Regions from separate parts of the Actinospica sp. genome, predicted to be linked through region 2. Evidence: riboswitches for the same ligand, from Rfam matches in the RefSeq annotation. Region 2 holds a riboswitch; the other holds the start of a gene.

Region 1 (4,052 bases), on a different contig from region 2:
CGCACAGCGCGAGACCGGGGTCGTACGTCCCCCGCCCCTTCTTCACGAACAGGGTCGGTGTTCTCTCGTTCCGCTCGGTCGAGCCTCGCTGAACTGTGCGACCGGCGCTGAGAGTATCCTTTGCGGCCGGGTGGGCAACAGGCTCTCGAGCAAATCCGTGCGCGGTACAGACGTGCGAAAAACCGGGGCGAACCAGGGCATATCAGGGTGCAAATTCAATCCCGCAGCTAAACTGTAATCGGACGGTTACTGATCATCTCGTTCCATGGACAGATGTTTAGCAAGTGCTTAGCGGCGTTCACAGCTTGTGCTTAGCAGCCGCCTGCGACCGCCAGGTTGTTAGTCACAGTGATACTCAGCTTCGCGCCTCAGCACCCGCCTGCGACCGCCGGGATGATACTCAGCTTCGCACCCTCGCCCGTCGTCGTGGCCAGGCCGTCCGCGAAACGCACGTCGTCGTCGTCCACGTAGACGTTCACGAAGCGGCGCAGCTTGCCCGCGTCGTCCAGCAGCCGCGCGCGCAGGCCGGGGTGGTTCGCCTCGAGGTCCTCGATCACCTCGGCCAGCGTGGCTCCCTGGGCGGCGACCTCGGCGGAACCGCCGGTGTAGCTGCGCAGGATGGTCGGGATGCGGACGGTCACTGCCATGGAAGGGCCTTTCTACGTGCCGGTCAGGGTCTGCGGGGCTTGCTCGGTGCTCAGTCGCGGGCTTCGTGGAAGGCCGCGAGGCTCGGCTTGATCGTGGCGGTGACGCCCGTGTCGGCCACCGCGTCCAGGGTCTTGAGTCCGTCCCCGGAATTGATGACCACGGTCTCCGCCGCGGGATCCAGCTTGCCCGTTTCGACGAGCTTTCGCAGCACTCCCACGGTGACTCCGCCCGCGGTCTCGGCGAAGACGCCCTCGGTGCGGGCGAGCAGCCGGATCGCGTCGACCACCTCGGCGTCGGTCACGTCCTCCACGGCGCCGCCGGTGCGCCGGGCGATGTCCAGCACGTACGGGCCGTCGGCCGGGTTGCCGATCGCGAGCGACTTGGCGATGGTGTCCGGGCGGACCGGCTGCACCACCTCGTGCCCCGCCTTGAACGCGGCCGAGACCGGGGAGCAGCCGTTCGCCTGCGCGCCGAAGATCTTGTACGGCCGGTCCTCGACCAGGCCGAGCGCGATCAGCTCCTTGAAGCCCTTGTCGATCTTCGTCAGCTGCGATCCGGAGGCGATCGGGATCACGATCTGCTCGGGCAGCCGCCAGCCGAGCTGCTCGGCGATCTCGTAGGCCAGCGTCTTGGAGCCCTCGGCGTAGTAAGGACGCAGGTTCACGTTCACGAAGCCCCAGCCCGCGCCCGCGTCGTCGCCGATCAGCTCCGAGCAGAAGCGGTTGACCTCGTCGTAGGTGCCGTCGATCGCGATCAGCTCGCCGCCGTAGACCGCGGCCATGACGATCTTGCCCTCTTCGAGCCCGGCCGGGATGAACACGCAGGAGTGCAGCCCGGCGCGCGCCGCGGCCGCGCCGACGGCCCCGGCCAGGTTGCCGGTGGAGGAGCAGGACAGGGTGGTGAAGCCGAAGGTGCGCGCCGCCTCGAGCGCGATGGCCACGACGCGGTCCTTGAAGGAGTGCGTCGGGTTGCCGGTGTCGTCCTTGATGTGCAGCGACCGCAGGCCGAGCTCCTTGCCCAGGTTGCGCGCGTGCACCAGGCGGGTCCAGCCGGGGTTCAGATTGGGCTTGGCCGCGACGTCGGCCGGGACCGGCAGCAGCGGGGCGTAGCGCCAGATCGAGGCCGGACCGGACTCGATCAGCTCGCGGGTGACGGCCGGGCGGTCGGCCTGGTGGAAGTCGTAGGCGATCTCGAGCGGGCCGAAACACTCCACGCAGACGTAGTGCGGGCCGAGCGGGATCCGCGCGCCGCACTCGCGGCAGGACAGCGCGACGGCCGGGCCGAAGGCCGTGGCGGGACTGGCGAGCTGGGCAGTGGTCATCAGGCGAGGCCTTTCCCTCATCTTCCCCGTCGGCTGTCGACGGGCCGGATTTGGCACCTGCTCCAGGCCGGGCCTCGCGAATGCGGGGAGATCCTGGGCGGTTGCCGGAGCTTCATCGGGCCGTACCCTCTGCTCCTCTGGATGAGCTGTTCCTTATGCAGTTGTGTGTAGGGCGCGAACGCCCTGCCAGCCACTGTACCCGACGCGTACCGGTAGCGTTTGCACCCGTCCGCATAGGGAGATAGTCAGTAATCGTGTCTGAATCGGCTGAATCACAGCGAACGCGTTCCCCGCGCTCGGCGAGCGTGCTGCTCGCCTCCAACCGCGGCCCGGTCTCCTTCGGCCTCGACGAGGGCGGGGTGCTGACCGCCCGGCGCGGCGGCGGCGGCCTGGTCTCCGGCCTGTCCTCGATCGAGGCCGACCCCGGCGAGGTGGTCTGGGTCTGCGCCGCGCTCTCCGAGGGCGACCGGACGGCCGTCCGCAGGTCGCCGGGCGGCAGGCTGGACCGGTCCGGCCTGTTCGAGCAGAGCGGCGGCGCCGCCGTGCGCATGCTGGACATCGACGAGGAGACGTTCCACGCCGCGTACAACGCCGTGGCCAACTCGACCCTCTGGTTCGTCCAGCACATGCTCTTCTCGACCCCGACCAGCCCCGCCTTCGGGCCGGAGTTCGCCGGGCAGTGGCGGGCCTTCGAGGCGTACAACCTGGCCTTCGCCGAGGCGCTGGCCGAGGAGGCCGCGTACGGAGCCAGAGTACTGATTCAGGACTACCACCTGTGCCTGGCCCCGAAGCTGCTCCGGCAGCTGCGGCCGGACCTGCGGATCGGCCACTTCTCGCACACCCCGTGGGCCCCGCCGGACTACTTCCGGATACTGCCGGACGCGGTCGCGGCGCAGATCCTGGAGGGCATGCTCGGCGCGGACCGCACCTGCTTCCTGACCCGGCGCTGGGCGGACGCCTTCGCGGACTGCTGCGAAGTCCTGCTGGGGTCGCGGCCGGAGCCGGAGAGGCTCGGCGTGCACCCCCTCGGCGTGGACGCCGCCGCGCTGATCGAGCGCGCCGCGCAGGACGACGTGGCCCAGCGCGAGCGGGAGCTGCGCGCGACGGTGGGTGCGGACAGGCAGGTGCTCGTGCGCGTGGACCGCACGGAACTGTCGAAGAACATCGTGCGCGGGCTCGAGGCGTACGCCCTGCTGCTGCGCTCGCACCCGGAGTGGCGCGGCAAGGCGGTGCACATCGGGTTCGCCTACCCGAGCCGGACCGACCTGGCCGAGTACCGCGACTACACGGCGGCCGTACAGCGGCTGGCCAAGGAGATCGAGCACGAATTCACCTCGCCCGAATACCCCGGCTGGCAGCCGCTGATCATGCACGTCGAGGATGACTTCGCCCGCTCGCTCGCGGCGTACCGGATGGCGGACGTGGCCGTGGTCAACCCGATCAGAGACGGGATGAACCTGGTGGCCAAGGAGATCCCGATCATCGCGGAGGCGGCCGGCGGCGCCTGCGCGCTCGTGCTCTCCCGTGAGGCCGGCGCGTACGCAGAACTCGCGGAGGCCGCGTTCACCGTGAACCCGTACGACGTCACGGCCACCGCGGAGGCGATGCACGAGGCGCTGTCCCAGGGCGCTGATGCCCGCGCGGAGCGCTGCGCGCGGCTCGCCCGACTCGGCGCCGCCCTGCCCCCGCAGAGATGGTTCTCCGAGCAGCTGGACGCATTGGCAAAGCTGACCGCGTCGACCGAGTAGTAGGCGGCGCTCGGTCGCCGAACGTCTACTCCCCGGTCGCCCCGTCGACCGCCTCGCGCAGCAGGTCGGCGTGGCCGTTGTGCCGCGCGTACTCCTCGATCATGTGGAGGTAGACGAACCGCAGCGTGTAGTCGCCCCTCCTGCCGGGGAAGCTATCGTCCGGCGAACGCCCGGCGGCAACCGCGTCAGCCAGCTCGACCTCACGGACGTAGGTGGCGAAGTCGGCCTCGGCGCCATCAGCGGCGGCGAGGTCGAAGTCGCCGTCCTCGTACTCCTCGGTGCAGTACAGGTCGCCGAGCTCCTTGTCCTGACCGAAGCAGCGCCGAAACCACCAG
Region 2 (4,052 bases):
CTCCAGGTCGGGAAATTCCGCCAGCAGCCAGCGCATCATCGCCGCCTTGACCGCGCGGCCGAGCCCGTGTCCGCGGAAGCGCTCGACGACCGCGGTGTCCTGCTGCCAGCACAGATCCACCCGGCCGGGCCGCAGCAGCATCCCGGTGAGCGCGGCGAGGGCGCCGGTCTCCTCGTGCACGGCGACGACGTGGCGCATCTCGTCCCCGGTCTCGCGAACGTCCGCCTCGTTCCGTCGGACGCGTTCGACCGTCCACTCCCGATGCTCGTAGGACGACCCGCCGGTCGGCGCGTCGCCGATCGCGTTGCGGGCTCTGGCGAATTCGGCCACGAGATCGTCGGGGGCGGCGTCGGACCACTGCTCGAACCGGAAGCCCGCGGGAACCGGGACATCCCACAGCGCCGGATCCACGTCCAGCACGTGCAGCATCTGCCAGCGGTTGCTCAGCACGTTCGCGAAGCCCATTTCCCGCGCCCAGCGATCGCCGACCGAGCCGAGCCTGACCTGGTCGTTGACGAACGTGAGACGGCCCCTGGATCGGGCGTCGGCGACGATCTCGCGCAGCAGCGCGATGCCGATGCCGCGGCTGCGGTGAGCCGCGCCGACCACCACCCGCACGATGGCCCAGTCGAGCAGCTGCCTGTCCGGGTAGACGACCGAGCCGAAGCCGAGCAGTTCGTCGCCCGCGTAGGCGCCCCACGCGTGCCGCGGGCCGAGGTCCATGAACCGCGGATCGCGCCAGACCGCCGCGAAGTGCGGGAACGGCTGGAGCGGGAAGCCGGGGAAGTCCCGCTTCCGCTCGACGATGTACAGCTCGTGCCACTGCCGCAGCTCGGCCTCGCCGGCCTCCGCACCTACGAAACGCCTGATCTCCACCGGTTCCCCATCGCTCATCGCAACCGCCCGCGCCAACGATGGTAACCGGCGAATGCGTCTTACGGTTCGGACAGCGGGTGCGCGGCCGGGCACCGCGTGCTAATTTCTCTGATCAAGGTCATGAGTGCCAGCGACAAGCCCCGGCTCGCTGGCCGGCAACCCTTCGTCCGCGATGGGGTGCCCCGGGTGAGGACCGGGCCGTGCGGCAGGCGCACGGCAAGCGCGGATTCGTGATGCTCCCTACGCGCCGGTACGGCACTCGGTACGCCGTCTCCCCGGCATAACGGTCGTCGCGTTTCCCTGATCCCGTTTGGGGTGAACCGCTATGACCGAGAGCATGACTGTTTTCGCAACGGCCGAATGCACTGACGCGCTTCTTCCGGTGGTGGGCGCCGGACTGCCCGTACCGCTGGTGACCGGGGCCTCGGCGCCCTACGCGAACCTCGACTACGCCGCCTCCGCGCCGGCCCTTCGCGCTGTCGCCGAGCACCTCGCGACCGCCCTGCCGTACTACGCCTCGGTGCACCGCGGCGCGGGCTACGCCTCGCAGGTGTCCACCGCGCTGCTGGAGAACTCGCGCAGCTGTATCGGGCGCTTCCTCGGCGCCCGCGAGGACGACCTGGTCGTCTTCACCCGCAACACCACCGACGCGCTGAACCTGCTGGCGCACTGCGTGCCGCGGGGCGGTTCGGTGCTCTACCTGGACATCGAGCACCACGCCAACCTGCTGCCCTGGCAGCGGCGCGGCGACGTGGTGCTGGAGGCCGCCCCGACACTCCGCGAGACCCTCGCCGACGTCGAGGCCGCGCTGGCCGCGACCCCGACCGCGCTGCTCGCCGTCACCGGCGCCTCGAACGTGACCGGGCAGCTGCTCCCGATCAGGAAGCTGGCCGAGATCGCGCACCGGCACGGCGCCCGCATCGCCGTCGACGCCGCGCAGCTCGCCCCGCACCGCCGCGTCTCGCTGACCGAATCGGGGGTCGACTACCTGGCGCTTTCCGGCCACAAGCTCTACGCGCCGTACGGCACCGGCGTGCTCGTCGGCCGCGGCGACTGGCTCGACGCGGCCCCCGCCCACCTCGCCGGCGGCGGCGCGGTCCGCGAGGTCGGCACGACGGGCACCGACTGGGCGACCGGTCCCGCGCGGCACGAGGGCGGCACCCCCAACGTGCTCGGCGCCGCCGCGCTCGCCCGGGCCTGCGAGGAACTCGCCACGGTCGGCGGCGAGGCCCTGGCGGCGCACGAGAGCGCCCTGCGGCAGCGGCTGCTGGCCGGGCTCGCGCGGCTGCCGGAGATCAGCGTGCTGAGCATCTGGCCGGGCGACGCGCCCGACCCGACCGGCGCCCCGGTGCACTCGGACAAGGCCGAAGCCGCCGAGCTCGAAGACGACTCCATCGGCGTCGTCTCCTTCACCGTCGCGGGCTACCACGCCGGCTGGGTCGCCGCGTACCTCTCCGCCGAGCACGGCATCGGTGTCCGCGACGGCCGCTTCTGCGCGCACCCCCTCGTCGGCAAGCTCGGCCTCGCCGCCGACGGGGCCATCCGCGCCTCGTTCGGCGTCGGCTCGACGTCCGCCGACGTCGACCGGCTGATCGGCGCGCTGCACGGCCTGCTGACCAACGGACCCGCCTGGGAGTACGAGCTCGTCGACGGCCGGTACCGCCCCGTCGCCGACCCGCGCCCCATCCCCGACTTCGCCGGTCCGCGGTCCGCCGTGACCTCGCCCTGCCAGGCCGGCTGAGCGGCCGTCAGGCCCCTGCCGACGCGTCGCCGAACGGGTCACCCGCCCAGGAAGACTCGGCCGGTCTGCTCGCCGGCCATGCGGACCGGGACCTTCGAGTCGGCGTCCACCTGGAGGGCGAGCTCGACGTCGGCGGCGAAGCCCGCGGCGCGCAGTTCGCGGGCGGAGACGCAGTCGGCCACGTCGTCGAGCGCCGAGGGATGGGCCCAGGCGGACGCGGCGAGCCGGGCCTCGGCGGAGAGCGAGTATCCGAGGTCTGCCATGCGCGCGCAGACCGCGCCGGCACCGAGCCAGTCCTCGATCGCCGGCCGGGCGCCTTCGGCGGCGGCCTCGACCGAGCTCCACTGCTCGCCGCAGGCGACGACCGTCACCCGGCCCGCTCGGACCGCGGTCATCAGGTCGGTGGCCCGGGTGGCGCAGGCGGTGGCGTTGCGGGGGCTGCCGATGAGCACGGCGGGGGCCTTCGACGCGGCGCTGACGACGGCGGCGCCGTTGAGGGAGGTGAAGATGACGCGCTGGCCGGGCTCCGCTTCGAGGAGGCTCGCGGGCGAGAGGGAGACCTGGCCCTGTCCGACCTTGCGCCGGCGGCTCAGCGGCCTGGCTCCGAGCCGGATCGCGGCGATGGCGGGGCCGCCGAGGGATTCGATCTCGGCGCCGCTGTAGATCAGGCAGGTGAAGTCGCGGGACGCGGCGATGGACAGCGTTGTCGAGAAGGACAGCACGTCCACCACGACGACCACGTCGCCGCGGGCGGCGGCGAGGGCGGCTCCGGTCCTGCCCCACTCCACGTGGACGGAGGTGTCCGGCCACGGGTCGAAGGTGGGGGGACGCAGGACGGCGGGGAGAACGCCGGGGACTGCGCGGACCGCGGGGGAATCGGGCGTGTCGACGTCGGATGTCTGCGGGACGTACGCGTCGCTCTGCCGCTCTTGCATCGTCCCCTCCTAGACCAGTAGGGACAATGCTAGACCTACGGCCTAGACCACTCGTACTCAGTCGGCGGGCGAGAGCGACGCCAGATACCTGCCGATTCCGGCGACCGCGACAGAACCCTGACCGATGGCCGAGCTGATCCGCTTCACCGATCCGGCCCTTACGTCGCCGGCCGCGAACACACCCGGGATCGAGGTCTCGGCGAGCAGCGGCTGGCGCTCCTCGGACCACGGCATCGGCAGCAGTTCGGGCCTGCGCGCGACCTCGACGTCGGTGAGGACGAAGCCGTACTCGTCCTGTGCCACGACGTCGCGCAGCCAGCCGGAGAAGGGGACCGTGCCGGTCAGCACGTACAGGTTCGACGCGGTGAGGACCTCCGTGCTGCCGGTCGCGCTGAACAGCAGCACCACCTTCTCCAGCCTGCCGTAGCCGCGCACCTCGCCGACCTCGCAGTCGGGCACGACGCGGATCCCCGGCTCGGCCGCGATGCGCTCGGCGATCT

What was found. Region 2 has a riboswitch for S-adenosylmethionine ahead of VG296_RS10885 (aminotransferase class V-fold PLP-dependent enzyme). Riboswitches for the same ligand answer to the same signal wherever they lie in the genome.
Positions count from the first base shown of each region.
Region 1: linked by a shared signal. The riboswitch ahead of thrC (threonine synthase) and the one ahead of VG296_RS10885 (aminotransferase class V-fold PLP-dependent enzyme) in region 2 are both predicted to bind S-adenosylmethionine.

Region 1 is NZ_DASZKT010000278.1:8,614-12,665, reverse strand. Features, by position in the region: gene VG296_RS32100 (ubiquitin-like small modifier protein 1) at 369-647, opposite strand; gene thrC (threonine synthase) at 698-1,969, opposite strand; SAM riboswitch class I at 1,984-2,117, opposite strand; gene VG296_RS32090 (alpha,alpha-trehalose-phosphate synthase (UDP-forming)) at 2,221-3,717, shown strand; gene VG296_RS32085 (DinB family protein) at 3,743-4,052, opposite strand, start outside.
Region 2 is NZ_DASZKT010000083.1:9,510-13,561, forward strand. Features, by position in the region: gene VG296_RS10880 (GNAT family N-acetyltransferase) at 1-894, opposite strand, end outside; SAM riboswitch class IV at 993-1,105, shown strand; gene VG296_RS10885 (aminotransferase class V-fold PLP-dependent enzyme) at 1,214-2,617, shown strand; gene VG296_RS10890 (2-phosphosulfolactate phosphatase) at 2,656-3,552, opposite strand; gene VG296_RS10895 (FAD-dependent oxidoreductase) at 3,610-4,052, opposite strand, start outside.